DNA from 4 places in the Paenibacillus sp. FSL R5-0473 genome. Region 3 is predicted to be linked to each of the others. Evidence: riboswitches for the same ligand, from Rfam matches in the RefSeq annotation. Region 3 holds a riboswitch; each other region holds the start of a gene.

Evidence for each region. Region 3 has a riboswitch for cyclic di-AMP ahead of MKY28_RS18865 (hypothetical protein). Riboswitches for the same ligand answer to the same signal wherever they lie in the genome.
Region 1: another riboswitch for cyclic di-AMP. It lies ahead of MKY28_RS25970 (3D domain-containing protein); the one in region 3 lies ahead of MKY28_RS18865 (hypothetical protein).
Region 2: another riboswitch for cyclic di-AMP. It lies ahead of MKY28_RS15550 (C40 family peptidase); the one in region 3 lies ahead of MKY28_RS18865 (hypothetical protein).
Region 4: another riboswitch for cyclic di-AMP. It lies ahead of MKY28_RS25590 (C40 family peptidase); the one in region 3 lies ahead of MKY28_RS18865 (hypothetical protein).

What each region holds. Positions count from the first base shown of each region.
Region 1 covers NZ_JBBORL010000001.1:5,883,595-5,888,199, reverse strand. The annotation lists gene MKY28_RS25980 (HD domain-containing protein) at 1-809, shown strand, start outside; gene MKY28_RS25975 (TatD family hydrolase) at 1,142-1,912, shown strand; cyclic di-AMP (ydaO/yuaA leader) riboswitch at 2,154-2,407, shown strand; gene MKY28_RS25970 (3D domain-containing protein) at 2,681-3,865, shown strand; gene rnmV (ribonuclease M5) at 4,021-4,566, shown strand; gene rsmA (16S rRNA (adenine(1518)-N(6)/adenine(1519)-N(6))-dimethyltransferase RsmA) at 4,571-4,605, shown strand, end outside.
Region 2 covers NZ_JBBORL010000001.1:3,590,085-3,594,689, reverse strand. The annotation lists gene MKY28_RS15575 (YkvI family membrane protein) at 1-128, opposite strand, end outside; gene MKY28_RS15570 (xanthine phosphoribosyltransferase) at 333-914, shown strand; gene MKY28_RS15565 (hypothetical protein) at 1,012-1,341, shown strand; gene MKY28_RS15560 (hypothetical protein) at 1,461-1,679, shown strand; gene MKY28_RS15555 (carboxymuconolactone decarboxylase family protein) at 1,821-2,150, shown strand; gene MKY28_RS15550 (C40 family peptidase) at 2,224-2,688, opposite strand; cyclic di-AMP (ydaO/yuaA leader) riboswitch at 2,694-2,825, opposite strand; gene pelA (pectate lyase) at 3,254-4,207, shown strand; tRNA gene MKY28_RS15540 (tRNA-Leu) at 4,384-4,467, shown strand.
Region 3 covers NZ_JBBORL010000001.1:4,281,894-4,286,498, forward strand. The annotation lists gene MKY28_RS18855 (Nramp family divalent metal transporter) at 1-780, shown strand, start outside; gene MKY28_RS18860 (HAD family hydrolase) at 885-1,568, opposite strand; gene MKY28_RS18865 (hypothetical protein) at 1,696-2,091, opposite strand; cyclic di-AMP (ydaO/yuaA leader) riboswitch at 2,211-2,386, opposite strand; gene MKY28_RS18870 (glutathione peroxidase) at 2,759-3,238, shown strand; tRNA gene MKY28_RS18875 (tRNA-Leu) at 3,385-3,467, opposite strand; gene MKY28_RS18880 (urease accessory protein UreF) at 3,912-4,605, shown strand, end outside.
Region 4 covers NZ_JBBORL010000001.1:5,806,645-5,811,249, forward strand. The annotation lists gene MKY28_RS25580 (M1 family metallopeptidase) at 1-1,172, shown strand, start outside; gene MKY28_RS25585 (hypothetical protein) at 1,183-2,034, shown strand; cyclic di-AMP (ydaO/yuaA leader) riboswitch at 2,280-2,417, shown strand; gene MKY28_RS25590 (C40 family peptidase) at 2,421-2,891, shown strand; gene MKY28_RS25595 (GNAT family N-acetyltransferase) at 3,246-3,740, shown strand; gene MKY28_RS25600 (c-type cytochrome) at 3,891-4,247, shown strand; gene rbsK (ribokinase) at 4,322-4,605, opposite strand, start outside.

The DNA of each region.
Region 1 (4,605 bases), 1.6 Mb from region 3:
AGCCGATTGTGGTGAACTTGGTGACCAGTCCGCTTGATGCAGACCGAATGGATTATTTGCTCAGGGATGCCTATTTTACAGGTGTAAATTACGGCACGATTGACCTTGATCGTATCCTTCGGATGCTGCGTCCTTATCATGGGCGGATTGTAGTCAAGGAGTCAGGCATGCATGCTGTGGAGGATTACCTAATGTCTCGGTATCAGATGTATTGGCAGATTTACTTCCATCCGGTAACTCGTAGTTCTGAAATTATATTGCGGCAAATATTCAAGCGAGCGAAAACACTCCTACAACATGGTTTTCAATTCCGCTTCATGATTGATCCACTCCCTCAATTATTTGAAGGAGAATTATCCGTGGATGAATATTTGCAGTTGGATGAAGCATTAATTCAGACGGCATTTATGCAGTGGCGCAAGGAGGACGATACTGTTCTGAGTGAGTTATGCGAACGTTTTATGGATCGCAAGTTATATAAGTATGTAGAGCTTGAACAGGTCGACTTGACAATGATGGAAGAGATTCGGGAAGCTTTTGTACAGGCTGGCCTCGATCCCGAATATGATCTTGAAATTGATTTTCCTTCGGATAATCCGTATGATGTGTTTCGTCCGGATGAATCCACAGATAAGCAGATTCTTCTTCTGGATCGACAGGACAATTTACGTGAGTTGTCAGAAGTATCTGACATTGTCCGTTCCATCAGTGGGCTTCACCGAGGGAAACATCATTTGTATTACCCGCAAAACAAGGTGGATGCGATTATTCACGAATTACCGTCACATATACGCCCCTATTTCTTGTAATCGTGTGGGTATAATCCGATGAAGAATTTCGATATCAAAACACTTTCTAAAAGAGCTATTTTCCATGATACAGTAATCTGCTTTAATGGGGAGTATATGTAGATCGACATAATTTTGTAAATGCAAGTAGACAGAATGAGCACAATCAACAATATATAGATCAGAATATCCGTATATCTTCTATATATTGTATTTGTGAAGAAACAAACGTAATGATGTAATACACAGATACCCAAAATGTTTTATGTATGAGTCATTGAATTATTGAATTTTACAAATTGGATTTTGAAAAAGAAGATAGTCGTTATTTCGACATGAAGGGAGATACAGACATGATGCTGTTCGACACACATACACATCTGGATGCACCACAATTCGACGAGGACCGCGAGGACATGATTCAGCGTGCTGTGGATGCAGGAGTTGGTCGCATGATCAACATTGGCTTTAACCGGGAGACAATTCCAACCACAATGAAACTTGCCGAAACGTATGACTTTATATATGCAGCTGTAGGGTGGCATCCCGTAGATGCGATCACAATGCAGGAGGGCGATTTGGAGTGGATTGCATCTTTATGCAAGCATGAAAAAGTGGTTGCAATCGGTGAGATTGGATTGGATTATCACTGGGATACTTCACCAAAAGAAATACAGCATCGCGTATTACGACAACAAATTGCTTTGGCGCGTGAAGTGAACATGCCAATTGTCATCCATAATCGGGATGCACATGAGGATATCATAAGAATTTTGCGTGAAGAGAAGGCGGGCGAAGTTGGTGGTGTGATGCACTCGTTCTCGGGCAGCTGGGAAACAGCAAAAAGTTGTCTCGATATGGGCTTCCATCTCTCCTTCGGAGGACCGATCACATTCAAAAATGCAAAGCAACCCAAAGAGGTGCTGGAGAAGGTTCCTATGGATCGGTTTTTCATTGAAACAGATGCTCCATATTTGACACCGCACCCTTATCGTGGGAAGCGAAATGAGACAGCGCATGTACGTCTGGTTGCAGAGGCAGCTGCGGAAATTAAAGGCATTTCGGTGGAGGAAATTGCTGCAATAACAACCAAAAATGCCATGGAACGATTTGGGATTCGTTAAAAAAACGAGCAAATGAGGTGAAAAAGGCAGGTAAGCGGAGGTAATTTGCCCTTTGATCCAAATAAATCAAGAATATTACAATATTTTAACCAAATATTCAGAAAAACGTACTTGATCAACGCTTTACAACATGCATCAAAACAGGATATCATCTTTTCAGTGAATTGTTGTGCGGAAAATTGGACAGATGTTCGGGGGATGAACAAAGGGACACTTTCCGATGAAACAACATTACTTTCATGAATCAGTCTCGCTGAGTCTCCGTTATCGGAGAGCGGGGGAACCAATAGGGCTTAAACATCGGTGTATTTGGCCGATGCGCAACGTTCGCTGACCCAAAAGCAGCGAAGGGAACTGCGAAGCCGTATTTGATTTCTTCTTTGGGTCTCGGGGTGAATTCAAGGGCGTCCGCCATGAGCGGGTGACCCAAGATAGGGCGGCTCTCTTTCGCCCGAACCCGACAGCTAACCTCGCAAGCGGAAAAAGAGAGGCAACCTCGTGCATGAATTTCCGATATTCAGAATCATTCGGAAGCCACGAAAGAGTTCCTCTTACACTCTTTCTTTGGCTTTTTTGTTTTTGAATAAAAGAAATATTGTCATCATACGGTAGGTATTCAGGAGGATGACATCATGTTGCGAAGATTGATTCATGGTGCAGAACCGGATTATGTTGGTCCAATCTGTGTTCTGTAGAAAATTTGGTATAGTCACGTCAAAGACATCATGCATTACTTTAGACGGCGAGGCTATGAAGGAGGACGGAGAAGTGGGCACATTCCAACCAGAAGAGACCCATGAGTCACGATCATCCAGTAAGTCTTTCGCGTTGCGGTGGAAGCATGAGAACATGCGTCAAATGGCATTGATCGCGATTTTCTCAATTGCGCTTACAATCATGATCTTGTTAGTCGTTTACGGTCAGGCCGGGAAACAAATTTCACTGGTTATTGATGGCAAAGCTCAGGTGGTAGAGACTCGTACAGGAATGCTTCAGGAAATGCTGGAGGAGCAGTCGATCACAGTCAGCCCTCACGATAAGGTATCCATGTCCATGAATGGGGCGTTAACAGATGGAGACCGAATCGTTATTGAGCGGGCCGTTCCAGTTAACATTACGGCAGACGGAGACACCAAGACTCTGTATACAACCGATTCATCGGTAGAAGATGCAATTCAAAAATCAGGTATTCAAGTTGAAAGTAATGATAAAGTGTATCCGGCGCTTGGAACTGCTATCAAAGCGGAGATGAAGATTCGTGTAGTGCGCGTAACAAAGCGTACAGTGGATGTAGAGCAACCGATCGCTTACAAAGTCATTAAAACGGCTGACCCTAGCTTGTACAAAGGTGATAACCGTGTCGTTGTGAACGGCAAAGAAGGCACAATTGTACAGCATATCGAAAAGGTATTTCAGGATGGAGAATTGGTCTCCAAAAAAATGGTTGGCAAATCTGTCGCTAATAATCGTGTAGATAAAGTGATCGCTGTCGGCACCAAAGCAAAACCGGTCGTGAAGGAACCTGAGATTCAGACCGTATCGGCTCAAACGTCAACAACCAAAAAGGCTACAACAACGAACTCGAAGAAAACATCTGCCTCGGGCAGCAAAGTAATTACCGTATCCGGAACTTCTTTTAAATACTCCAAAGTACTTAAAAATGTATCCATGACTGCCTACTCTTCCGAAGAGCCTGGCATTGGTACTAAAACGGCTTCTGGTACTCGTGTAACAGAAGGACGCACCATTGCGGTTGATCCCAAAGTCATTCCAATTGGCTGGTGGGTATATATCGAAGGTCTGGGATTCCGTCGTGCGGAAGATACAGGCGGTGCCATTAAAGGCAACAAAATTGATGTGTATTATGACAGTGTGAAGCATGCCCTGAATTTTGGACGTAAGAAAGGCAAAACGGTCTACGTGATCGGTCCGGTGAAGCCGGAAGCGAACTAAAATCGTTTTACTTTGAAATGGGAATGCTATAAAATAGTTGCATGAATGATTCATGCGGAATATGCGGCGGAGGAGTCTGAATTCAGTCTCCCCCGCCGTTTGGCAGAGAAGAGGATATTCCTCTTCTTTTTGCGTTAGAAAGGAAGAAATGGAACATGATAAAAGAAGTCATTGTGGTGGAAGGCCGTGACGATACGGTAGCTATCCGTCGGGCCGTGGAGGCCGATACCATAGAAACAGGTGGATCAGCCATCAACCAACGCATTCTGAAGCGGATTGCGCTTGCTCAGGAGAGACGGGGAGTCATTGTACTGACAGATCCGGATCATGCTGGCGAACGCATTCGTAAAATTATTGCGAACAAGGTCCCTGGCTGCAAACATGCCTTCATTCCGGAAGCCGATGCAACGCGCAAAGGGGACATTGGGGTGGAGAATGCCTCACCAGAGGCGATCCGTCATGCTCTGGCGCGCGTACATACTTCATACGAAGGTGCTCCGAGCCTGATCGATTGGGAGGACCTGATCGCGGCAGGACTTATCGTGCATCCGCAGGCTGCTGCACGTCGCATGGAGATGGGCAATCTGCTAGGCATCGGTTATTGTAACGGGAAGCAGTTCCACAAACGTCTCAGTGTATTTCAGATTACACGGGAAGAATTCTCTACAGCATTAGCGCAAATTGAACGTGAAGGATTGTGAGCATATGAAGAACATGGAAGAGACGATTGAAATTGCAAC
Region 2 (4,605 bases), 690 kb from region 3:
GTGATGGTGGCCCATTTGCCATACTGGGTAAAAAACTGCAAAATTTCCTGCCCTGTAGCGAAGCCGGCTCCGACAACCGTTCCGATGTATGTAAATGCGATCTGCAGCACCCGAAATGCCTGTTTCATGTGTTTCCCCTCTCAGGCCCCTGTATAGTTTGGACATGCGGGTACCATGGTACAAGGTATGCTTGACCCACGAAAGTCATGACAATCGATAATGAGCTTTGGCTTGAATTACGTCTCAAGGACAGCGCCCAGGCAATTTCGCTTGAACTTATAGATAGATATATGATACTTTTACCTCATAGGATAGGCTTGGGAGGTCAAATCATGGAATTATTGAAACAACGAATATTACAAGAAGGTGTGGTTATCTCGGATCAAGTATTAAAGCTGGATGGTCTGTTGAACCACCAGATTGATCCTGCATTAACGATGGAGATGGGACGTGAGTTTGCTGCCCGTTTTCGTGAAAGTGGAGTAACTCGGGTAATCACGGTAGAATCCTCAGGGATTCCGGTTGCTTTTGCAGCAGCCTATGAACTTGGGGTGCCCCTTGTATTCGCCCGTCGTAAAAAAACACTTCTGGCTGATCCTGATGCTTACTGTGAACGTGTACCGTCCTTTACCAAAGGAATTGTAACTGACATTATGGTATCCCGCGAGTTCATTCATGAGAATGACCGCATTTTGTTCATTGATGATATCATTGCCAATGGAGATGCCGCTCGTGGCGTCATCAAAATTATCGAGCGTTCCGGTGCGGAACTCGTCGGATTCGGCGTTGTGGTCGAGAAAAGTTTTCAGGCGGGGGCACGCACGATTCGTGAACAGGGTATTCCGGTGGAAGCCTTGGTACGCATTCGTTCCCTGAACGATGGAACAGTACAATTTGACGATAACGAAATGTGACATTTTAAAGGAATAGGGCCTATTTTTTGAACTATGCCTTTGCATGACCGCCGATTTCATTTATAATGGGGTTATGTTAGGGAGAGGAGGCAACACCATGGGGAACCAACCGGCAACAGAACAATTTTTTAATGATAAGCTGGCGGAATCGAAAGTTCATTTTGAACGTGCCCTGGATTGTAAACATACGGAATTCGATGACCTTTATCCCTATATGATTGAACATCCTCAATTTTTCTGGTACAAACGCTATGTTGCCTGGTCAGAATTACTGACGATTGTAGGCTTGTGCGAAGAGTTGTCCTTCTCTTGGAAAGAACAATTTACACCGCATCAAGTGGAGTACCTTGAAGAACGTGTGATGTCCGCCAAAGTGCTTGATTTTTGGTTCGAGAAGAACGACAGCAAAGAGCACGCGCAGCGGTAACTTTCAGTCGGGACATAATTTCGAATGACATGACAGTCCAATACAGTCACGTGAGACCTAAATGACTTTTCATTTAGGTCTCTTTTTGTAAATAAATTTGAAATATAGGAGCCATGAAGATGATTAGTGATACAGAATTGGACGCCCTGCGTCTGTCAGGTGAGAAAGTTAGAGTAGTACGGGACGAGCTGGAATCGAACGATGTGAAAGGGATTGTGGTTGCCTGGGATGGCGAGCAGGTACTTATCCGTCGTCAGAATCGACGTGTCGTTAAGCTGGACCGAGGTTACAGCTATCAGCTGTTCAGCGAGCCGCGCCAGAGTCCACTTAGTGAGTAACAGCTTATAATTATGGCAGAGCCATGCGCGTTAAATGTTTGGAATTACCATGATTTCTTGGCATAAATGGCTCACTCGGGAGAGAAGATAGGTACAGTGAGGAAGATCTGTAACTATAGCCGAGAGGGTGTGCTACAAGCCATGACATTGATGAATGATAAAGTTCATGCCTACAAGGATCAGATTGGAGCATTAAGCGATGTGCTGCCAGGTGTGGTGAAGTCGTATCATGAGTTTACCGGAGAATGTTTCCAATCTGGCGTGATTGATGCGAAGACAAAACAGCTAATTGCGCTTGGCATTGGATTATTCGCAAACAATGAGGTATGTACCTTCTACCATGTAGAAGAAGCCCGGGCCAAGGGAGCAACAGATCAGGAGATTATGGAGACCGTTGCGGTGGCCGGAGCTGTTGGAGGAGGACATGCCCTGTCTCAGGGTGCGATGCGAGTGCAGAAGGCGCTGCATTAGTAAGCAATGCAACATACATTTTTAAGTGCAAAAAAGGCATCCGGTTAATAACCGATGCCTTTTTGTATGTGAATCACATTTTACCTAACATTTTATCATACATAAACTGTCCAGTTACCCGACGTGCTGTTACATAACGATCATTGAAGTATGGATTCGATAACTTCGTGATGCTTACACCTTTACTGCTGGAGGCATGAGCGAATTGTCCGCCGCCGATATATACACCTGTATGTGAAATGCCTTTGCCTGTTGTATTAAAGAACACCAGATCACCTGTCCGAACATTGCTCTTGGATACGGGAGTACCTGCTTTGGCTTGCTGCTGCGAAGTACGTGGTAATTCAATGCTGTATTTGTTGAAAAGATATCTCATAAAACCAGAACAGTCGAAGCCGGCTACAGTTGTGCCACCCCATTTGTAAGGAATACCTGTCATGTTGTTCACTACGGAGTTGATACTGCTTGCCTCTGTGCTTGTTGCCCCGGATGTAAATAATACAGCTGCTCCAAAAATGGAGATAATCAGTTTTTTCAAAATCAATGTTCTCCCTTCGATGCCTACGGAGTTAGCTAAGGGTTCGGTAGAAGGTTCCCTATATTTCCTATGTATAAGAATAATTCACCCAAATTGGTTCCCCCGTTTTCAAACATGAAACTCGGCAATGAATAATTAAGTTTTTGTAACTATTTGAAACTATATTGCATAAATGCGTAATTGTCAAACCCATTTAAACCCTTTCTTAATACCTCAATGTTAGCGGAATTAAGGTTTTTATATGAAAAAAGGGATCGAGTTTGGGTATCATTCATGACAAAAACGTCATTATTGATTCGTGTAAGACGAATTTTGATAAATAGATAGGTTTGTCATGAGTTAAAAGAACTATTCCGTTATGTAGAATTAGAGAGATTATATTCATTAAGTTGCATATATTGACAAAAATCGATTTTTTGCATATTATCTGATTATCCAATCCACATATTGGATTAAAATTGATTTTATTATGCGATAAATACAAATAAAGGAGGTTTAGAGACGCGTATCATAGGTAAAGTAGAAGTGGAAGATTTATAAAAACGAACATAGGAGAGTGTTACATTTGAAAGCGAAGAAAATAATTACTTTTGTCCTGGCATGTACGATGGTGTTCTCAGCAGTTGGAATGGCAGTTCTCCCTGTAGGGACGGTATCTGCTGCAGATGCGTCGGGTACTACAGCGAGTATTTCTGATATTTTGAAGAACCAGCTGCCGGATGGAGGTTGGAGAAAAGATTATAAACAGACAAGTGGAGAGTGGGCAAAGTCCACGATAGACAACAAGGCTACATACTCAGAAATTAGAAGATTGGCGAAGGAATTTAAAAAGACGAATGATCCGCGTTACTCCACAGCTGCAATCAAAGGAATTAACTTTTTGATCAACATGCAGTATTCAAACGGCGGGTGGCCACAAGTTTACCAAAGCTCCGGATACCACAAGCACATCACTTACAATGATGATGCCATGATTAATGTAATGATCATGCTGGATGAAGTAGCGGCACGCAAAGGTGATTTCTCATTTATCGACAGTACACTTGCTAACCGCAGTAAAAATTCAGTTGCCAAAGGTGTGGAGGCGATTCTGAATACACAGGTCGTTTCAGGTGGTAAGCTGACAGCATGGGGACAACAACATGATTCCAGCTCTCTTAAACCAGCGAGCGCAAGAATCTACGAAGTGCCATCGCTGACAGCTGGAGAGAGTGTAACGATTGTTAAATTTCTGAAAACCAGACCTGCTAACGCTAAAATTACCGCATCCATTAAAGGAGCGGAGGCTTGGTTTAACAAAGTGAAAATTACGGGTTACAAGTATGAAAGAGCTAATGGAGATAGTAAAATTATCGCTGATTCCAAAGCTGCACCAATTTGGGCACGCTTCTATGAGATCGGAACGGATAAACCAATCTTTATTGGTCGTGACGGGGTAGTTAAATACAAATTAAGTGATATTGATAAAGAAAGAAGAGGCGGTTATGCATGGTATGGCAACTGGCCTTCCAAGCTGTAATTTGTAGTATGCTTCCGTATTAATGAACCAAACTATTAGCAACAGTTAAAGGTAAGGCCCGAATCGACATGGACGTCTGATTCGGGCTTTATTGTTATTATTTTCAGTGTTGACATGATAGATTACGCATGATATATTATTTCTTGTCGCCGATATGGATGACGAAGATACAATATGCGGTCGTGGCGGAATTGGCAGACGCGCACGGTTCAGGTCCGTGTGGGCTAACCCCCGTGGAGGTTCGAGTCCTCTCGACCGCATCTAAAAAAAAGACTCCTTAAGCTAACGCTTAAGGAGTCTTTTTTTGCATTTTTTGATATAACACTAACTTTAGTGATGAGTATTCAAGAGGTTAGTGCTTAGCTGCACGTACAGCAAATGTCTTCCATCAGCCATAC
Region 3 (4,605 bases):
TGCTTCGGTATTGACCTGTTTCTGGCGAAACCCGATATGGGCGGTGTTCTCCATGGTTTTGTACCAAATGTTGAGATTCTGCAAAACCCGGCCATGCTCTATATCGCCATTGGTATTATCGGAGCAACCGTGATGCCGCATAATCTGTATCTGCATTCTTCCATTGTGCAGACCCGTCAGATCGAACAGACCCCACAGGGCAAAAAAGAAGCCATTCGGTACTCGACCATGGATTCTACAATCGCGTTGACACTGGCCCTGTTCATCAATGCGGCCATCCTGATTGTATCTGCTGCTGTATTCCACAGTGCTGGTATGACGCAGGTTGCCGAGATCGCAGATGCCTATCATCTGCTGACACCTCTATTGGGTACTACGGTTGCAAGTATTCTGTTCGGTGTGGCGCTGTTAGCATCAGGTCAGAACTCTACCCTTACAGGTACACTCGCTGGACAGATCGTTATGGAAGGTTTCCTGAACATTCGAATTCCGGCTTGGCTGCGCAGACTGGTCACACGTCTGATCGCCATCATCCCGGCGGTAATTGTGACAGCCATTGCAGGAGAACATGGCACAGAAGAACTGCTCATTTTGAGCCAGGTCGTGCTGTCGCTTCAATTGCCCTTTGCTGTAATTCCCCTGGTGATGTTCACAAGTGATAAAAAAAGCATGGGTGCATTCGCCAACAAATTGTGGCTTAAAATCATCTCATGGGTCATTGCCGCAATTATCGTTGTGCTGAATGTATATCTGATCATTCAGACGATCCGGTTGTTCTAATCTCATTTTAATTGGCTAAATACTAAAAAGGCTGATCAACTCCGGTATTTTATACCCAGTTGATCAGCCTTTATTGTTGCAATCCAATAAACAACCATCTGCATCTAATCCTGATTTGGTATCAATAACGGCAAGAGTTGATCCAATGAATCAACGGTCCAATCCGCACGTTTGTCATCCGATAGTTCTGGCTGGAATCTTCCGTAACCCTGCATAATTCGAATCGTACGCATGCCCAGCTTCCGAGCAGGTATAATGTCGTTATCGATCCGATCGCCGATCATGACGGCTTCCTCCGGTTCACAACCGGCCTGCTTCAAGGCCACAGCGTATAACTCAGGGTCTGGCTTGGACACTCCTTCTTCAGCCGAACATGCCAGAACATCAACATACTTCCGCAAGCCGTAGCTCTCCAGTCTCTCTTCCGTTCCAGGACTCTGATTGGCAATAATGCCAATGTGATAATGCCGTGACAACTGCTGAAGAACGGAATCTGCTGAAGGAAAAGGACGTTCAAGATCTTTTTGAAACTTCAGCTTGTCCTGAATCTGTTTCTGATGCCCCTCGTCTTCAACGAATGTGCGAATCGCCACTCTCATAGGCCATTGCTCATATTTTCGGTAACAGCTCGCGAACAGTTCGCGTACCGCCTCAATTGTCACCGGATACCCCAAAGCACAAGCTTCACGGACAAACTGTCCGATAATATCATCAACCGGCTCCCATTCATCCACCAGCGTATCTCCAACATCAAAAAACAACCATTTCAATCCACCTACATCCGGCACTCCAATTCCTCCTTGTAAGCATAAAAAAGAAGACTCACCATCCTGCATGAGTCTCCTCAAACTTCCGTTTATCGATACATTCAATTATAACAGGCACCTTACACCTGAGCAATCAGAAGCTATGGCATTAACCATTGAGGAGAAAGCCAACTTCCCCATTGAGCGAATATACAATCCGGTCTGCGCCCATGCCCCGATAGATGCCCTTAGGATGACTCTGCTCCGTAATGACGCACAGGGATTTCGATGTCCATGAACGGCAGATCTGTAAATAACGACAGGTCAGATTCAGGCTGTTCTCGAAAATAAACACGTTGCCTACGCTGCCCTGCGGCAAAAACCATTTTTGAGCTGCAGCCGTATTCATGCGAATAACATGTTCTACTCCGATTCTACGGAGTCTGCGCTCTTCCCCTGCACTGTTGGTTAGAACGGCAAACGGCATTTTTTTGTACATCAGCAATTTGATAAATTTGCGTCCTGCTTCATTTGGAGCAGTCACTAAGACCATCTCAGTATCCATCATTCGTTCCTCCCTTGGCGTGAAAAGACAACAAAAAAAGAAGCGTGGGGGACCAAGGCCTCCCGAACGCTTCTTAAATAACCCATGGCGAAAACACCATGAACCAGCGTACGGCTTGTTGCCTCTCCCTTTAACGCTTACGAGGTTAGCTGACGGATTCGGGCGCGAGAGTCGCCCTATTTCCGGCTGTCACCGGAAAATTCACCCCATGAATGCCCACTGTCCTGGACAGCGCATTCCGTTGGTTCCCCCGTTTTCCACTCATCAATGAATGGAAACTCAGCGATTAAAACATCGTTCGTATATCTTAAGGATAAGATCGAGCGATATTATCGTTTGTTTCGTTTTTCAAGTACATTTTAGTTTAAATTGAAATTACGTTATGAATCATACACCCGTGCCATGTCGGTGTAAAGTCCGCCCAGATCATCAAATCGGCAGATTTTTGCCAATTCCTATCCATAATAACGCTTACAACAAAGTTATACTCTATCTATCTCTTCAAGGCTATCTAATTCTCACTCTGGCGTAAATCACTTCGCAATTCATTCACGTATTCAGCACAACTTGCCTGTTTTGATTCTTTTAACACCATATTAGTTTTGCAATATTTAATTGCAACCAATATAATAGAAGATATAAGAGTAAATAAATGGAGGCGATTTAGATGACAGTCTACGATTACAAAGTGAATACCCTTCGCGGTCAAGAAGTTGAAATGTCCGACTACCGTGACAAAGTGCTCCTGATTGTGAATACGGCAAGCTCATGCGGCCTTACCCCTCAATTCAAAGGTCTGCAAGAATTGCAAGACAAGTTTCAAGATGCTCCATTTGAAGTGCTTGGTTTCCCAAGCAACCAGTTTGCACAGGAAAAAGGATCTTCCGACGATATTGCCGAGTTCTGTCAGATGAATTATGGCGTGAGCTTTCCCATGTTTGAGAAAATTGATGTGAACGGCTCAAGCGCTCACCCTCTTTTCCAACACCTGAGCACAGAAGCTCCTGGCCTGCTTGGCTCCAAAGCAATCAAATGGAATTTCACCAAATTCCTCGTGGATCAGAACGGACAGGTCATTAAACGTTATGCTCCCAAAACAACACCGGACAAGATTGAAGAAGATATCAAGAATTTGCTGCAAAAATAATACACAGGCCACCCGTAGCCGGTAGGTAGAGCAACATTCCTCCGGTAATGGATGGCCTTTTTTCAACCCAGATGTCATACTGTTCGAAAAAGACAAAAAAAGAAGCTTCCCATTAATGGAAAGCTTCTTTTTAATCGTTCATATGATGCGGTCGAGAGGACTCGAACCTCCACGGGCATACGCCCACTACCCCCTCAAGATAGCGTGTCTGCCATTCCACCACGACCGCATGTCGTAAATAATCGGCAACAGAATTGATTATACCGGGTTCAGAACTAAAAGTAAAGTATTTTTTAATACTTCTTTTTCAGCTAGGCATTTTCATCAAAAATCGCATAATCTCGTCATCATTACCCATGAACTGCATATTATTAGATTTGATCCCCTCTCTTTAGGTAAGAGCCGATCTTGTTGGTTCATTTATATATAGTCCTTCCTTATATATAGTCCTCCCTGCACTTCGTAAAATAAATAACACAATAAGTTATATAAAATAACACAAATATTAAATTCCATATTTAATCCATTAAATTTCACGGATACTATTGACAAAAAGCGGATATTTATGGGATGATAACTATCATATAATTCGGATTTTTAAACATAAAGCAAACAAAAAGGAATATAAATGTCACTTTAAGTGACATTTAACGAACACAGGAGGCGAATGATTGTGAACCGTGGGAATAAGCTGCTCGATTATGTCAAACTGCTTGATTCCTCTATTCAGGTTGGAGGGTTCACCCATTCCTTCGGCATGGATATCCATATCAGGGAGGGTACCATTCGTAATGCTGAAGATCTCGAATCATTCATGCGTTGTCAGTTGCATCCGAGCATCGTTCGTCTTGAAGGTATGGCTATCAAAGGCATCTATACCGCAACAGATCACAAGGATACATGGCGGATAGCTCTGATCGACAAGCTCGTCCATGTTCAGCGAACCCCTGGAGATCTCAGAGAACAAGCTGCCGCCATGGGTAAACGATTGATCAGACTCGCACGCGCTCTGCACCCCTGGATTGAATTCAGCCAGCTCGAACAGATCTTTGCCAAATATGATTCGGTTGGCTGCCTCTCCACTGTTCACGCCTGGATTAACCACCACCTCGACATCCCGGTCGAGGAGGCGGTCCTTGGTTACCTGCATTCAGCCATGAATGCCTGCATAACCGAAGCCTCCAAAGTCATTCCCCTGAACAACGATACAACCAAGGATCTGATGGTCCGCCTGGCCACAGATCTGGAGAATGAATGGAAGACCGTCAGCGCCTCGGCTGCGGATGGACTGGCACAGCCAACCTCGATGTCCATGAAATCGTTTTTCCCCAGTTTCCATATGCTTGGAGCTGGACTTCATGCCTACA
Region 4 (4,605 bases), 1.5 Mb from region 3:
TTCCGACACAGCAAGCCGTGGTGAAGAATGGAGAAAAGGTCTATCAATTTTACGCCGATGATGTGCATGACTTCGCATGGGCAGCTTCACCGGATTTTGTCTACGCCGAGGAACCCTTCTCTGCACCCAATGTGCCTGGTGTACGAATCAAGTTATATCTGGACCCTGCTCATCAGGATCTGAAAGAACGTTACTTCTACGCCGCGAAGGCCGCTCTAGCCAATTATAGCAAATGGTTTGGCCCATATCCTTACGCTACCTTATCCATCGTAGTTCCACCCAAAGCGGGGAACGGCGCTGGAGGTATGGAATACCCTACGCTAGTTACGGCCTTTGGAGCCGATGATACTACTCCGGGTTATGACCTGGAACGTACCGTAGTCCACGAGATTGGACACCAGTACTTCTACGGCATGGTTGCCAGCAACGAATTCGAGGAAGCCTGGCTGGATGAGGGATTCACCTCTTATGCAGAAGACAAACTGATGGAGCAGGAATACGGATTGATTCCGAATCTGCCGGTACAATCGGGACTGATTACGTCTCCTTCATCCTTAACACAAGAATCCTGGAAGTTCGATTCACAGAATGAGTATGCAGCCAATGTCTATACACGTGGCAAACTTGTATTGCTTGGTATCGAACATCAAGTCGGCGCAAAAAAGATGGAACGTATTCTCTCTACCTATGTGAAGAAGTACCGTTTCAAACATCCCACTTCGGCTGATTTCCAGAAAATTGTGGAACAAGTGACCCGCACTTCCTGGTCTGATTATTTTGACCAATATGTCTATGGTAACGGGATGGCTGACTTTGCTGTAGAGAAGATTCGTGTTACGCCCGTACAGAAAGACGGTCAAACATTGTACGAGTCATCCGTGACAATTGCAAAAAAAGGCAGTGATTACAGCGCCGTTCCTGTTCGTATTGCTTTTGAAGACGGACATATCCTCACCAAGCAATGGAATGGCAAAGAAGATCGCATCACGTATAAATTAACTCACACATCCCCCGTATCCTGGGCCATGACCGATCCCCTGTACTCGATCGTGCTGGAGAACCGCCATATGAACAATTTCCTGAAATCCGGACTGGATGAGCGGGCGAAGTCCCGCTGGAGCATGAGTGTAACCAAACTAATAGAAGCCATATTTGGAGGTCTGTCATGGTGAGGTGGAAACGGTGAAAGCGAAAATACGTGAAGGCTGGTTTCTCGTCCGTCAGCATATGTTCATTGCCGCACTCTTATTTCTTTATCAACTCATTTGGGGATATTTCTTCTATCGAATGGTACAATCGGCGGTCATCCCACTACTCCTTCGCTATCCAGATGCTGATGCCGGTGAGCTGAGTACACTTTTGTTCAAAATGGAAAGTCAACTTAACCTGTCTACCCATCCGGAGGTTCATCGTTATCTATGGATTCTAGGGGGCATGCTGCTAGTTCGCATGTTGATCAGCCCCCTCATTCAGGCAGGACTGCTCTACTCACTTCAGCACTTTAATTCTACAGAAGAGCGTATCCCCTTTGTCCGCGGAATCAAAAATCTGTGGAAACCGATGCTGCTGCTCCACACCATACGTACATTATTGATACTTCTGCCCGCCTACTGGCTCATACCGAAGCTCTACTCGATTCTCATGGACGGATTTCATTCCCTTCAATTACTGTTGCCTGGTATACCTTATGTTGCTGCCTGGGTTGTATATGGTTGGATCATCCACCATGTCATACTCTACATGCAGTTCGGTGTTTCGGCACCAGAAGGAGAAGGCGGGGCTCACGGTACCCTCAAAGCCCTCTGGATTGCACTGCGTCATCTCATCGCTGTAATCGGCATTGCATTACTGCTGGGCGGAGTACACCTGCTCGTCTTTGGGGCATTCACTACAGCCTCATGGTTATTAACAGGACTGACCGGACTTATACTACAACAGACGTATCCACTTGCCAGATGTCTATTGAGTCTGTGGAAAATATGCAGCCATTTCCGATTATGGCAGTCCAAAATATCCAAAGGTGAGAGCAGATAGTTTAAAAATTGTTACCATCACATGTTAAACTCATGGCCTAATATGTACTTATAAATAGGCAAACCTCAACCTTTCCCCGTCAAAGGTCGAGGTTTTTTTTGCTAATTTTGTTGCTAAACGTTGCCAAAGCCGTACTCCTCTGTTACAATAATCGCAGTGAGTTTTTAGTAACAACTTTGTAATCTTTACATTCATATTTGTAACTACTTAAAATTAAATCGTCATTTCTTGATTTCGCAGGTGCATAACTAGCATAGCCAAATTCCTGGCACCTGGGAAGCGGGGGAACCAGTTATGGGTGAATTGATCTTGCTACAGAGGGATCATAGGGGACCTTCAACCGAATCCTTAAGCTAACCTCGCAGGCATTGGAAGGGGAATATCTCTTGTTCAAGAAGAAATTAACCGCAGCTGTACTTAGCATCACATTCGCTTTATCGCTTGGTGCAGGTAGCGCATTCGCAGATTCAAAGATGGACAAAGTAATTGATTCAGCAATGGGAACTACATATCAAAGTGGAGGAACAACGCTCAACGGCTTTGACTGCTCCGGATTTACACGGTATGTATTCGACAAGTTGGGTATTGATTTGGCACGCCAATCCAGTTCCCAATTCGACATGGGCGATTCCGTATCCCGCATGGAAATGAGAGCTGGCGATCTGGTGTTCTTTAATACAACAGGTAAAGGCGTATCCCATGTAGGAATCTTTGTAGGGGATGGAAAGTTCGCACACTCCTCTTCTTCCAAAGGCGTTACGATCAGTGCATTGAGTGAAAACTATTGGGCCAATCGTTATGTTGGCGCGAAACGGATTATGAGCACGGACGCATATGAATCACTGGCCCTTGACTAGGGACAAGCTGAGCAACATGATGCTGTAACCATTAACCATACTGGAACGAAGCAAGAAGCATAACAGAACCGCCCGGTACATTCTCCGCAGGAATGTATCCGGCGGTTTTTTTGTGCTTCAATCCTTATTCATGTTGCAAGTTATACTCGGGGCATATCCTGCGACATCAACAGGTTCATTTTGCGTTCGTTCGTCCGTGCCCTTATGATGTTTTTACCCATCCCGTTATAATATAAACGAAATTACCGGAACTTTTGTTTCATTTTTTTTCTTGGAAGGAAGACTTGCTAAATGAACATCTCTTTTGTAGAGTGGACAAAGAGTTCTGTTTCAAGGAAAGGAGCATGCAGGTGTATGAAGGAAACCCCTGTGACGTTTCACGTTGTACCCATGCGAGAAGAACATGCGGAGCTTATCTGCAGTTGGCAGTATGATCCGCCTTACAATATCTACAGCTGGCTCCCCTGGGAGCAGATGAAGGCTCTGGAAGTGGAATTCGGAGATGCACAGCTGCGGCAGGAGCAATATGCAATCGTCCTGGATCAGAACGATCGTATATGTGGGTTTGCTCAATACTTCCCACTTCAAGGGGTAACCCGGATTGGCCTTGGCATGCATCCAGAGCTGTGTGGTCAGGGTCAAGGGACAGCTTTTGTCTCTGCCATTGTACAGGAAGCTATTCGCCGAAATCCCACGAATGAGATTGATCTGGAAGTACTCACTTGGAATGCTCGTGCCATTCAAGTCTATCTGAAGAGTGGATTTATCACCCAGGATACATACGAACGACAGACCCCAAGCGGCTTGAAGCCCTTTCACTGTATGGTTTATGAAGGGCCTCGCGGTTAGAATCCATTGCAAAACAACCAAATTTGCCCCTTGTTATGTGATTAGTTCAAAAAATTCCCACAAAATGCTATGATGTCAGTACAGGTTCCGTTATAATGATATGGATAGTTTCAGGTTAGATGATCTTTCATTCTGGAGGGGACATAAGGGATGCACAAATGGATCATGAGCGGAGTATTTTTTGCAGCATGCGCTTTAGCTATTGTTTTAATGTTTACGCTTCCAGGGAAAGAAGAAGTGGCCGAAGAAGCCAAGCCAACCATGCCGGAAGTAACATTGGATGCCGGACAAGCTGAAGCACTGGTCAAAGCCAATTGTATTTCCTGTCACGGGGATCAGCTTCAAGGTGGCGTAGGACCTGCTCTGGCAAACATCGGCAGCCAGGATGATCTGGAGAAGATCTATTCTACGATTGTCAAAGGTAAAGGTGGCATGCCTTCCTTCAAGGGCAAACTGCAGGACGAAGAGATTGCAAATATCGCCATGTGGCTGTCAGAGAAGAAATAATCTCTGCACACGCATAACAAAGAGGCGCTTAGTCCCCTTTTGGGAGAATAAGAGCCTCTTTGTTATATCAATTATTAAGCCTCTGCGGCATGCTCAGCCAGAAAGGCCTCAACTTCACGTGCGGACGGCATCCCGGACTGGGCGCCGAGCTTTGTCACGGATAACGCGGCCGCACCCATGGCAAAGCCTACGGCCGCGTCCAAAGTCTCACCGCGCGCGAGGGCTACTGCCAGCGCGCCGTTGAAGCAATCGCCAGCGCCGGTCGTATCGACGGCGCTTACGGCGTAGCCGGGCGCACGGCACGCGCCGGCACGCCCTGCTTGTACGCGGCCGCCAGGCGCCGCCGCGTAGACAGCCC